One region of the Bacillus halotolerans genome, then DNA from elsewhere that is predicted to be linked to it. Evidence: riboswitches for the same ligand, from Rfam matches in the RefSeq annotation. Region 1 holds a riboswitch; each other region holds the start of a gene.
What was found. A riboswitch is a leader RNA that binds a small molecule or an ion and turns the genes downstream of it on or off. The one in region 1 is predicted to bind thiamine pyrophosphate.
Positions count from the first base shown of each region.

Region 1 (3,209 bases):
GTTATTGTCGGGGCCTTTTGATAGAGGCTCTGAAGCTCAGTTACGTCCCGTACAGACTGCTGTACATCCTTCTCCATAAGGGCTCTCAGTTCCTGATCGAACACCAGTCCCTGCATCATTTTTGATTTAAGTAAACATACGGTTTTGAAGTTGAGGATTTCGTGTAAATCAACTGTTTCGTGGTTTGCCAAACGGTCTTGTTCCATTTTTTCGGTCACCTCCTGATTCAAAGGTATTTTTACCTTGTATCATGCTTTTATGCGAAAGTGCTATAATGGGTAAAATATTTTCTTGGGGAGTCGGATGATGAAACAGATTATTGCGATGGGCGGCGGAGGTTTTTCAATGGAACCAGATCATCTGGTTCTTGATCAATTTATCATTAATCAGTCAAAGCATCCCTCACCTCGCATTTGTTTTTTGCCAACGGCAAGCGGGGATGCGGAGAACTATGTTCAGCGGTTTTACCATGCTTTTCAAAAGCTTGATTGTGACCCGTCTCATTTGTCTTTATTTAAGCCGCCGACAACAGATTTAGCCTCCTTTATTATGGAGAAAGATGTGATTTATGTCGGCGGGGGAAATACAAGAAATTTGCTGGTGCTGTGGAAGGAGTGGGGACTGGATCACATATTGAAAAAAGCTTGGGAGAACGGGATTATTTTAGCGGGATTAAGTGCAGGTGCGATCTGCTGGTTTGAAGAAGGTGTGACGGATTCTGCCGGACCGCTGACCGGGTTGAAAAGCTTGGGTTTTTTGCAAGGCAGTTTTTGTCCTCATTATGATGGAGAAAAGGATCGGAGACCTACATATCATCACATGATATCAGAGAAAGCGTTGAGCAGCGGTTATGCGGCGGATGATGGAGCAGCTCTTCATTTTATTGATGATCAGTTTTTTCAGGCTGTGAGTTCAAGAACTGATGCAAATGCGTATCAGGTGGTGCTTCATGAAAATGAAATCTCTGAAATAGCATTGCCGATTACATATTTGTCTTGAATTTGCTGAATATTTTATACATTGCTCTTTTTTTCAGTTTGTTTTTATGATACGATAAGTGCGAAATTAATAGTTACTGGGGGTGCCCGCTGACGGGCTGAGAGAGAAGATATGCTTCTTAACCCTTTGGACCTGATCTGGTTCGTACCAGCGTGGGGAAGTAGAGGAATTGTTTTATTATTGCTGAATACTGCAATAATATGTTTCTTTCTGACTGTAACCGGGTTCATTCAATTGAATCCGGTTTTTTGTGCTGGTTATGGGCTTGATTTTGTCCTTTCAAACAAAGAGAGGGGAAGGATAAGTGATGCAAAATCATTCAGTGCAGCAAGCCAACATTTCCATTATGTCGAGTTTTTCGGGGAGTAAAAAAGTATATGTAGAGGGGGCTTCGCCGGATATTCAAGTGCCGATGAGAGAAATTGAACTCAGTCCGACAACAGGATCATTCGGCGAAGAGGAAAACGCGCCGGTTCGTGTCTATGATACAAGTGGACCGTATACGGACCCCGATGTAAAAATTAATATTCAAGAAGGTTTAAAACCGCTTCGGCACAAGTGGATCACTGGGCGCGGCGATGTTGAAGAATACAATGGACGTGCTGTGAAGCCAGAAGACAACGGCTATAAAAAGGCTAACCCTAATGTAAGCTATCCCGGGTTAAAACGGAAACCGCTGCGGGCGAAAACGGGCCAAAATGTCACTCAAATGCATTATGCGAAAAAGGGGATAATTACCCCTGAAATGGAGTTTATCGCTATTCGTGAGCATGTGTCTCCCGAATTTGTCAGAGATGAAGTAGCCAGCGGCCGGGCGATTATTCCAGCAAATATTAATCATCCGGAAAGTGAACCAATGATTATCGGCCGAAATTTCCATGTGAAAATTAACGCGAATATCGGGAATTCAGCAGTTACATCTTCGATTGAAGAAGAAGTGGAAAAAATGACGTGGGCGATTCGCTGGGGAGCAGATACGATGATGGATCTTTCCACGGGGAAAGATATTCATACGACGCGTGAATGGATTATCCGAAATTGCCCGGTTCCTGTTGGCACCGTTCCGATCTATCAAGCGCTTGAAAAAGTAAACGGTGTAGCGGAGGATTTAACGTGGGAAATCTACCGTGACACGCTGATTGAGCAGGCTGAACAGGGTGTGGATTATTTTACGATTCACGCGGGTGTTTTGCTGCGATATGTGCCGCTAACTGCTAAACGGACAACGGGAATTGTGTCACGCGGAGGAGCGATTATGGCACAGTGGTGTCTGGCTCATCATAAGGAAAGCTTTCTGTATACTCATTTTGAAGAAATTTGTGAAATTATGAAGACGTATGATATTGCCTTTTCTCTTGGAGACGGGCTTCGCCCAGGGTCAATTGCCGATGCCAATGACGAAGCGCAGTTTGCTGAATTAGAGACTCTCGGAGAACTCACGCAAATTGCCTGGAAGCATGATGTTCAAGTGATGATTGAGGGGCCGGGTCATGTGCCGATGCATAAAATCAAGGAGAACGTCGATAAACAAATGGAAATCTGTAAAGAAGCGCCTTTTTACACGCTAGGGCCGCTGACGACGGATATTGCACCGGGCTATGACCACATTACATCGGCGATCGGAGCGGCGATGATCGGCTGGTACGGTACGGCCATGCTTTGTTATGTGACGCCGAAGGAGCATCTCGGGCTGCCAAACCGTGAAGATGTGCGGGAAGGGGTTATTACATACAAAATTGCGGCGCATGCGGCTGACCTTGCAAAAGGGCATCCGGGAGCGCAAATACGAGATGACGCTTTATCAAAAGCCCGCTTTGAATTCCGCTGGCGAGACCAATTTAACCTGTCGCTTGATCCGGAAAGAGCGCTTGAATATCATGATGAGACCCTGCCTGCTGAAGGGGCGAAAACGGCTCATTTCTGTTCGATGTGCGGGCCGAAATTTTGCAGCATGAGAATTTCTCAGGATATCCGTGATTATGCCAAAGACAAAGAGCTTAATGAGTGGGATGCCATTCAAGAGGGCATGAAAGAAAAAGCCGAGGAATTTGTGAATCAAGGGAGCAAACTTTATAAGTAACAGTATAGAAAGTCATTGACAGGCCGAATTGAATACGTTTAAATATAGCTAATATACATTTCCAACATTTGCTGATCGGATCACCGAAGGCTCTTATCTTTTGAGATAAGAGCCTTTTTTATTTTTAAAG
Region 1 covers NZ_CP029364.1:1,039,174-1,042,382, reverse strand. Annotated here, with positions in the region: gene DIC78_RS05255 (hypothetical protein) at 1-206, opposite strand, end outside; gene DIC78_RS05250 (Type 1 glutamine amidotransferase-like domain-containing protein) at 307-999, shown strand; TPP riboswitch at 1,068-1,175, shown strand; gene thiC (phosphomethylpyrimidine synthase ThiC) at 1,307-3,079, shown strand.

Region 2 (3,209 bases), 450 kb from region 1:
TAAAAGGGAAGTCGGTTCATCCAGAATAATGAGCTCAGGCTCCATCGCCAAAATACAGGCGAGCGCGACTTTTTGCTTCAGTCCCCCTGACAGAGTGGAAATCGTTTTTTCCTTTACATGAGTGATGTGTAATTTTTCCAGAACGTCATCAATTTTCTTCACCATTTCTTCTTGGGGGATTTGCAGATTTTCCAATCCAAAGGCGATTTCATCCTCTACTGTCAGCATACAAAACTGCTGCTCAGGGTCCTGAAAGACGACTCCGACATGCTGAGCGATTGTTTCAGAGGTTTCAGCGTCAGTGATCGTTTTTTGAAATAAGAATACATGCCCAGACAGCATCCCGTCGCAAGCTTCAGGGTAAAGCCCGTTTAAACAGAGGGCAAGCGAGCTTTTTCCGCACCCGCTCGGCCCTAACAATAAAGCGCATTCTCCTTTTTGGAGCTCAAACGTTATATCCTGAAAAATCGGTTTCTCGTTTTCTTCATATGAAAAGCTAAGCCGGTCAACCGAAAGCAACTTGTTATAGGCTTGCATGATTTGATACCCGTTTCCGTTTCCTTTTCTTTTTCAGTTCCTTTCCGAGTGCCATTCCGTTTAAGACACCCGTATATGCGAGAGAATCGCTGACAGCTTTTCCGAGAAGGCCGGCCAGGACCGCACCTGAAACGAGACGGATCACAAGCATAATGAGCAGATAGCCCGGTGAGTACGCCGCATAACCGGAAACAAAGAAATCATAAATAAAGCTGGACACCGAAGACCCCATACCCGCCAGAAGCAGCACAGGAAGGGAATATGCTTTCCAGCGTGTCGCAAGAAATACAGCTTCTGCTCCGAGACCTTGAACAATGCCGATAACGATAACCATCGGGCCTGAAGGATTTCCCAGCAAACATTCAACGAGAGCTGCAATGATTTCTGAAACAAGGGCCGCGCCCGGTTTACGAATGATGTACGCGGCAATCACTGACACGATAAACCAAATGCCGTAAATCGGTTCATAAGCGATGGGCCCGAACATCCCTGCAAGTACGTTTCCGAAATGGGTGAATACTAAATACACAATGCCAAAAACAATACTGATAACAGACATGATGACAATTTCTTTTACTTTCCAGCTTTTCATTTTATCCCTGCTTTCTGTTTTCTTGATGGACTGTTTGCCGAGAAGTTCACGGTCATGGTGACATGGGCTGTTTGCTGATTTGCCATGCGGAAAGCGGCTTCCAGTGTCCGGAACACGTCGTGTGCATCTCCGTCTACCTCACTTGCGTAATGAACACCCTGTACAAAGGTGCCGTCAGCCTTAGCGATTTCAACAGCTTTCATGATGATGTCCATATAATTCGGCTCATTCATCGGATAAAGCGCAAATTGGCAAGGAGCCTCTGCTTTCAGGTCGTGAACAGATTCTTCGTTGACACGCTTTTCATCTGCTGTCAGATATGTATCTCCTTGTGTATCGCCGGGGCAGCCGATGGAAAACGTCCCGTTCATGACAATGTGCTTTTCGCTATTTGCTGCATACAGGTAGATGGCTTTGGCGGCGTCGAATACATGCTCGATCGATCCGCGCAAAACTGTGCTGATATGATCGGTCTTTGTCCAAACCTTTGACGTATCCGTTTTTTTCAGCGCAGACTTGATCACACTGATAAAATCATCTGTCATCGGGTATAAAGAGAACCGAAATCCGGCGATTCTGCTTGTACCGCATAAGTTGTCCATTTCTCTGACCTCCTGTTTTTTTGGTAAAATAAAAAACTGCATATCCTTAGGGAATATGCAGTCATAGATCGAGTAAGCGCACGAAAAAATACACCTTTCGGTCAACCTGCACTTCCCCACGCTGGTATTATCCAGATCGGGTCATAAGGGATCAAAGCGCGTTTTTGCGCGCTTTATCTCAGCCATAACAGCACCCCTAGTGCTTTCCGTATACAATTTTTTATTTTGACATCATAATAGATGATAAGAATCATTTTGTAAACAATGAAATCATTTTTTTCATATAGGAACATGAGAGGATGATCGGAATTGGAAAAAGGGCACATATTAATTGTGGAAGATGAAGAAAAAATCGCGAGGGTCCTTCAGCTTGAATTGGAATATGAAGGATACAGCGTCACCATCAAACATAATGGCTCTGAAGGACTTAACGCGGCCACGGAAGGTTCGTATTCCCTATTGCTGCTCGATGTCATGCTGCCAGGGTTGAGCGGGCTTGAAGTGCTGCGCCGGCTGAGGAAAACGGATCAAAAGACACCGGTTATTTTATTAACAGCCCGCGACAGCGTTCCAGATAAGGTAACGGGGCTTGACATCGGTGCGAATGACTATGTCACCAAGCCGTTTGAAATAGAAGAATTGCTTGCCAGAATCAGAGCGGCACTCCGCCAAACCGGAAGCAAAACAGAGGATATCGGCACATTTTTGACATATGACGATTTGCAGGTGAACGAGAAAACACGTGAAGTCAGACGGGGAGACAAAGAAGTTGGATTAACGCCCCGGGAATTTGATCTGCTCGTCTATATGCTGAAGCATCCGCAGCAAGTGCTGACGAGAGAGCAAATTCTCAGCTCTGTATGGGGGTTTGATTACATCGGTGATACAAATGTCGTCGACGTGTACATAAGATATATCAGAAAAAAATTGGACTATCCTTACGAAAAACAGCTGATTCATACCGTACGCGGGGTCGGCTATACCATTAAGGGGTAAATGATGAAGCTGAAGACAAAGATTCATCTGTATACATCCATTTGGCTGTTGATTTTATTAATGTTGGTTCATACTGCGGTCTATCTCATTTTTTCATCGGCACTCACCTCAAAGGATGCGGCCCGTCTTGCCGATGAAACGGACAATATCACCGAAGCTCTTCATACCGCCGAAACACAAGGGGTGGCTTTGCAGGATATGCTGCAGGCCTATCTTCCGGCAAACGGAATGGTGCGGGTAGTGAGTGCGGATCGGAAAGCCGTCATGACCATCACAAAGGAAAAAGCATATAAAGACTTCCCTCTTTCTTTTCACAGCGGGGAAACGACAGACGTGACAAAGCATGAAGGCAAACTGTTTGCAGCAGCAGCTGTCCCGGTCATTTGGACAGACGGACAAGTCGTATCGCTTCAGCTCGTGGAAAGGCTGGAGCATACAGAAGAGAGTCTTCTTCTGCTAAGAATCATCTTAATTGCGGCCAG
Region 2 covers NZ_CP029364.1:591,126-594,334, reverse strand. Annotated here, with positions in the region: gene DIC78_RS02820 (ABC transporter ATP-binding protein) at 1-537, opposite strand, end outside; gene DIC78_RS02815 (ECF transporter S component) at 524-1,129, opposite strand; gene DIC78_RS02810 (HMP/thiamine ABC transporter substrate-binding protein ThiU) at 1,126-1,731, opposite strand; TPP riboswitch at 1,828-1,939, opposite strand; gene DIC78_RS02805 (response regulator transcription factor) at 2,041-2,727, shown strand; gene DIC78_RS02800 (sensor histidine kinase) at 2,731-3,209, shown strand, end outside.
Region 2: it holds a riboswitch for thiamine pyrophosphate, as region 1 does, so the genes downstream of both, DIC78_RS02810 (HMP/thiamine ABC transporter substrate-binding protein ThiU) here and thiC (phosphomethylpyrimidine synthase ThiC) in region 1, are expected to answer to the same signal.

Region 3 (3,209 bases), 2.1 Mb from region 1:
AAGCTGAAAGGGTCAGAATTGACGGCCTTGCAAAAGCAGAAGCTGAAAAAGCAAAAGGTGAGACAGAGGCTGAGGTTATTCGCTTAAAAGGTCTTGCGGAAGCGGAAGCGAAAGAAAAAATTGCCGCTGCCTTTGAGCAGTACGGTCAGGCTGCGATTTTCGATATGATTGTCAAAATGCTTCCGGAATACGCGAAACAGGTATCAGCACCGCTTTCAAATATTGATAAGATCACCGTTGTTGATACAGGAGGAAACGGTGATTCAAGCGGCGCCAACAAAGTCACAAGCTATGCGACAAATTTAATGTCCAGTCTGCAAGAAAGCTTAAAAGCGTCTTCGGGAATCGACGTAAAAGAAATGATTGAGAACTTTTCAGGAAAAGGCAACATCAAACAGAGCATCAACGAACTGACAAATGAATTAAAAGAAACAAAACCTGTTCAAAAATCTGAATAACCATTGCGGAAAGGATTAGAGAATGAATGGTGACTATAAGAGAAGCACGACTAGATGATATAAAGGCAATCGCAAAAGTGCATGTTGACAGCTGGGTGACAACATACAGCGGCATTGTCTCCGCTGAATACTTAAATGGTTTGAACTACAAGGATTTTGAAGCCAAATGGAAAAGCCGTTCATTAAAGGGGGTTTTTGTGGCAGAAGATGAAAAAGGCTCGGTATTCGGCTTTGCATCTTTTGGTTCAATTCGTTCAGAGCAGAAAGGCTATGACGGAGAGTTGTATGCCATTTACCTTTTAAAAGAAAAACAGCGGCAAGGTGCAGGCAGAGCGCTTTTGACAAAGGGTACAGATTTTTTGCTTGATCAGGGCTTTACGAGCATGTTTGTTTGGGTCGTAGAAGAGAATCCTTCGATTAATTTTTATCAGTCGTTTTCACCTGAAAGAGCAGCCGAGGATAGTTTTGAAATCGCAGGAGAAAGCATGAAAGAAATAGGATTCGGCTGGCCGGATCTTGCTTCATTAAAAAATCTGCTTAACGGAAGATAAAAAACAACCCCCAGCGGAACGGCCGCTGGGGGTTGTTAGATTAAGCCTTTTCGGTTTTCAGCAAGCGCGGAGCTGTCATGAACAATAAACAAAGGGCAATCGCACAGATGATGAATGACGGAATCATATAAGTAGCATTATAAGTTAATGAGTAGAGCCATACCGGCGTTCCTTTTGGTGCAAAGCTGCCGAAAAATACAGCCCCTGAAATCACGTGTGCAGCATAACGCAGAAAACTGCCGATAAAAACTGCGCAAATAATTGATACGATCAATTTCCCTTTTGCTTTTGATAAGGCGGATTTGCGGACAGCGGAAGCGAAAAAGCCGCTTATGCCGACAGCGGCGAACGCTGCCATGTAATCAAGCAACAGCTGAACAGGGTGCTGAAGAAATAGATTTCCGATCGCAATTTGAACGAGACCTGTCAATAGACCGGTTGTAAGCCCCGCTTTAACTCCCCAGCGAAAAGAAATCAAAAAAATCGGAATCATCATGATGGATACCGACCCTCCTTGAGGCATACGGAGGAACATTCCGGAAACGATGTCTAAAATGACAGCAGCAGCAGTCATGATTGCAATTTCAATAAGACGTACCAGTTGTCTTGATTGAGCCATAAAAATCCCCTTCCATCGATAGACAATCCAAAAGGACAACAAAAAAGCAGCACGCGGAAGGATGAGGAAAGTTCCACGCACTGCTTTACAATCTGCAATTCATTTGACTTTGCCACATCCCTACGCCAGCGTTAACTAACAGGTTCAAAGGGTCAGAACGAAACCGCTCACTCTCAGCTTTTATGCTCCCCTTGTGGTCATCGGATATTTAGTTCGTTTCTACTATACAAGAAAAAGGTTAAAACAACAAGATGACATTGCCTGTAGTAAATGTTCTTTAATAGATAAATGTTTTATAAAGCATTACAAGTTAGATAGAATAAAGAAAGATTACAGTTTTATTGTTTTATAGATTTTTTTAAAAAACTATTGCAATAAATAATTATAGGTGTTATATTATTAAACGTCGCTGATGAACAGCAGACAAAACAAGAAGCTTTAAACAACTTTTAAAAAAGTTGTTGACAATTAAGAAGCTGAGTGTTATATTGGTAAAGCTGCTTCATTGAGAGCGGTGATGATCTTTGAAAACTAAACAAGACAAAACGTACCTGTTAATTCAAGTTTTATTATAAATCGCACAGCAATGTGCGTAGTCAGTCAAACTGAGGTCTGCACGATGCAGATCACGCAGATGTTGCCACAGGATGTGGTGAACTTAATCTGCGATCCATTTATCGGAGAGTTTGATCCTGGCTCAGGACGAACGCTGGCGGCGTGCCTAATACATGCAAGTCGAGCGGACAGATGGGAGCTTGCTCCCTGATGTTAGCGGCGGACGGGTGAGTAACACGTGGGTAACCTGCCTGTAAGACTGGGATAACTCCGGGAAACCGGGGCTAATACCGGATGCTTGTTTGAACCGCATGGTTCAAACATAAAAGGTGGCTTCGGCTACCACTTACAGATGGACCCGCGGCGCATTAGCTAGTTGGTGAGGTAATGGCTCACCAAGGCAACGATGCGTAGCCGACCTGAGAGGGTGATCGGCCACACTGGGACTGAGACACGGCCCAGACTCCTACGGGAGGCAGCAGTAGGGAATCTTCCGCAATGGACGAAAGTCTGACGGAGCAACGCCGCGTGAGTGATGAAGGTTTTCGGATCGTAAAGCTCTGTTGTTAGGGAAGAACAAGTACCGTTCGAATAGGGCGGTACCTTGACGGTACCTAACCAGAAAGCCACGGCTAACTACGTGCCAGCAGCCGCGGTAATACGTAGGTGGCAAGCGTTGTCCGGAATTATTGGGCGTAAAGGGCTCGCAGGCGGTTCCTTAAGTCTGATGTGAAAGCCCCCGGCTCAACCGGGGAGGGTCATTGGAAACTGGGGAACTTGAGTGCAGAAGAGGAGAGTGGAATTCCACGTGTAGCGGTGAAATGCGTAGAGATGTGGAGGAACACCAGTGGCGAAGGCGACTCTCTGGTCTGTAACTGACGCTGAGGAGCGAAAGCGTGGGGAGCGAACAGGATTAGATACCCTGGTAGTCCACGCCGTAAACGATGAGTGCTAAGTGTTAGGGGGTTTCCGCCCCTTAGTGCTGCAGCTAACGCATTAAGCACTCCGCCTGGGGAGTACGGTCGC
Region 3 covers NZ_CP029364.1:3,121,640-3,124,848, forward strand. Annotated here, with positions in the region: gene floT (flotillin lipid rafts scaffold protein FloT) at 1-458, shown strand, start outside; gene DIC78_RS15990 (GNAT family N-acetyltransferase) at 485-1,009, shown strand; gene thiT (energy-coupled thiamine transporter ThiT) at 1,050-1,628, opposite strand; TPP riboswitch at 1,729-1,830, opposite strand; rRNA gene DIC78_RS16000 (16S ribosomal RNA) at 2,303-3,209, shown strand, end outside.
Region 3: it holds a riboswitch for thiamine pyrophosphate, as region 1 does, so the genes downstream of both, thiT (energy-coupled thiamine transporter ThiT) here and thiC (phosphomethylpyrimidine synthase ThiC) in region 1, are expected to answer to the same signal.

Region 4 (3,209 bases), 290 kb from region 1:
GTCACATCGAGAACGGGAGTATGCTCAAAAATATCCGTACCAAGCGCTTTAGCCGATTTAGCGTATGCCTTGCACACAAAATAAGGCTCAACATGAACATCGTCCTGAATAAAGCTCGCCCCGTAAATCTCACCGGCCGTATACGGCTCTTTTTCCAGCACTTCTTCTTTTGTATGCCAGCTGACAGTATGCAAATCGTCCATCCGTCTCAAGCGGGACACGTCTTCTTCGGAGAATGCAAGCTTAAACATACCGCCTTCATGCCTTCTGATATCAATGCCGGATAAGGCAAGTAGCTCCTCTCCAAGACCCTGATACAAACGCTGACTGTGCATGGCGAAATCAAAAAACGCATCCCGCTCCTCGCACTCGGCATGGGCGCCAAGCATCCCTGCCGCGGCGCTTGTTGTTCTGCCGCCGATTGTTCCGCTTTCAAGCAATGCGGTGTTTTTCTTTTCTTTTGCCAACTGATAAGCTATCGCGGAACCAATAATTCCGCCTCCAATGACAACTGCATCATAATGCCTTTTCATACTGAATCTCCTTTAGCTTGCGGGAATATCGTCTGGCAGCTTCCAAAGGATCATCGGAAGAAAAAATTCCGGACATGACAGCGATACCGTCTGAACCTGCTTGTTTCACTTCTCTTAATCTGGCAGGTGTCATTCCGCCAATTGCAATAACCGGAATCGAGATCCTCTGTTTGATTTCTGAAAGCAAAGACACGCCTCTGCCATCAAGGCCTTGTTTGCAATCCGTTTCAAACACATGGCCGAACAAAACATAATCAGCGTCTTCCTTTTCTGCCTGAAGCGCTTCCTCCAGTGAATGCACCGATCGCCCAATGTGCAGGTGAGGAAATCTGGCTCTTACTTGTTTCGGCGAAAAGCTGCTGCTCGGCAGCTGAACGCGGTGAATATTTGAAAAAAGCGCAATATCAACCCGGCCATTCATCACCAGCTTTTGCTTATCAACACCGCCTTCAGAAATAAGCTCCAGCAGTTTCAAAATGTCAGCCGCCGATTTAGACCGTTCACGAATATGGATGAAATCAACCTCATCCTGAATGGCTATAATTGATCTCATTAGATCTTCAACCGGCTTGCGGTCATCAGTTATGGCGTGCAGCTCCAAGCCCTTCCACCTCTTTTACGCCGCTGTCTGACCAGCCTTCTTTTCGATAAGCCATTCCCCAGAACTGATATTCATAATAGCTCGAAATAACGAAATTCTCTTTCATCTTGGCACGCACTTCCTCTGTGCTGTTTTCCGCCAGCTCATCCAGGCGGTTAATTTGTTCTTCCACCTGCTGTCTGAACCAGTCACCGCCGTATGTGCTAATCCACTTCTGGTAAATCGGATGCCCCGGATCACATGTCAGCAATTTCTCACCAACCTCATAATAAAGCCAATAGCACGGGAGAAGAGCTGCCAAGATTTCTGCAAAATTCCCGCTCAAAACCGAACGGTACATATGGGATGTATAGGAGTAAGCGGTAGGAGATGGCTTAAATGACTTCCGTTCTTCCTCACTGATTTCCAAAAGCTCCGTAAACTCGCGATGAAGCGCCATCTCCGCTTCATATGTACCTTGAGCATGGCTGGCCATGCGTCCTGTTGTATAAAGATCCTTTGCATAAGCGGCACCGAACGATTGCACCTTTGCAAAATGAGTTAAATAGTAAGAATCCTGAAGCACGTAATATTTAAAGCGGTCGATCGGGAGAGTTCCGTCACCGATCCCCTGAACAAATGGATGGACAAAGCTGCCTTCCCACCATTCTGCGGCTGCACTGCGGCATTCTTCTGAAAACTTCACACGTCATTCCCCCTGTCTGATAATAAAAAAACCACTTTCCCGCAAGGAAAAGTGGTTTGGAATTGGCATAGTTATATAACACAAATACCGCTCCACTTCCCTACGCAGGTCTGAACCTGTTCAAGTTATGAGGGTCTAAAAGTCACACTTTTATCTCAGCCCTTATAAAGGACACCCCTAGTGGTTTTACGAATGCATATTGAATTGTTCTGCCCCTCTATATTAACACGAATCCTTATTTGGTCAAGATATTATCCTTCCAATGTTTTCTTAAGATCGGTTACGTACCCGCGTGATCCGGTGACAATTAAGCGGTCTCCGATTTTCAGTCTTGTATCGCCGTGAGGAACGATGCTGTCGACACCCCGGAAAATCCTGACAAAAATCACGTCGCCTGTTAAAGGGAATTCACGGAGAATCACGCCGTCGTATTTGCTGTTTTCCATATTAATTTGATACAGCGAAGACTCTTGGTTCGTGAGCAGTTTCATGACGCCAGGCGCTTCTATCAGCGCGCGAAGCAGCGTTTTGGTCGACAGCAAGATGGAAAAGATGCTGATGCCCTGCTCTTTCAATTTCGCTTCGTTCTCCGGTGATCCGGTGCTGGCAATGACTCTTTCTGTTCCTTTTTCTTTGGCGTATAGTGCGATGTCCGTATTCATGTCTTCATCCCCTGTCGCCACCACAAGGATTTCTGTATCAAATATACCGAGTGATTCAAGGGTTTGATGCTCATAATCAGAAATCGTTTCGACGGAAAATACTGAGTCTGACAGCTTTTCCTCAGCGTTTTCTTGATAAACGTGCACGACACGCACTTCATACTCGTTCTCAGGCAATTCAAGTGTCACAGGCAGTGTCATTTGATTAGCGCCGATAAATGTGATCTTCTTTTTCTCCTCCGGCTGCTCCTGTTTTTTGTACAGCTTTTTAAAACCGACCGGCGTAAAAATACTTGCAATAACCGCCACCAGCGTAAGCGCTCCTGACATATTCGCGCTGATTACATGAAGCTGCTGGCCGATTGTCGCAGCGGCAATCACAAGAGAAAGCGTTGATGTCAGCAGGAAACCAGACGCCAAAATTGTGCGGTTATCATACCATTTCTTCAAGTACAGGACAGGAAGAATTTTGCTTACTAACAGCGCCATAAGCAACAGCGGAATCATCACTAAAATTTTCGGGTCCTGAAAAAGTGTCCAAATATCCAATTTTACACCGACCATCACAAAGAAAATCGGTATTAAGAACCCGTAGCCGAAGGAATCAAGTTGCTGAACCAGTTCCTTGTTCGGCGAGAGCAGGGAAACAAGCACGCCCGCTAAGAAAGCGCCGAGAATATTTTCTGCTCCCAGTGATTCAGACAGAGCCACCAGTACGATAATTAAGG
Region 4 covers NZ_CP029364.1:745,597-748,805, forward strand. Annotated here, with positions in the region: gene thiO (glycine oxidase ThiO) at 1-533, opposite strand, end outside; gene tenI (thiazole tautomerase TenI) at 517-1,134, opposite strand; gene tenA (thiaminase II) at 1,112-1,819, opposite strand; TPP riboswitch at 1,900-2,008, opposite strand; gene DIC78_RS03740 (monovalent cation:proton antiporter family protein) at 2,071-3,209, opposite strand, start outside.
Region 4: it holds a riboswitch for thiamine pyrophosphate, as region 1 does, so the genes downstream of both, tenA (thiaminase II) here and thiC (phosphomethylpyrimidine synthase ThiC) in region 1, are expected to answer to the same signal.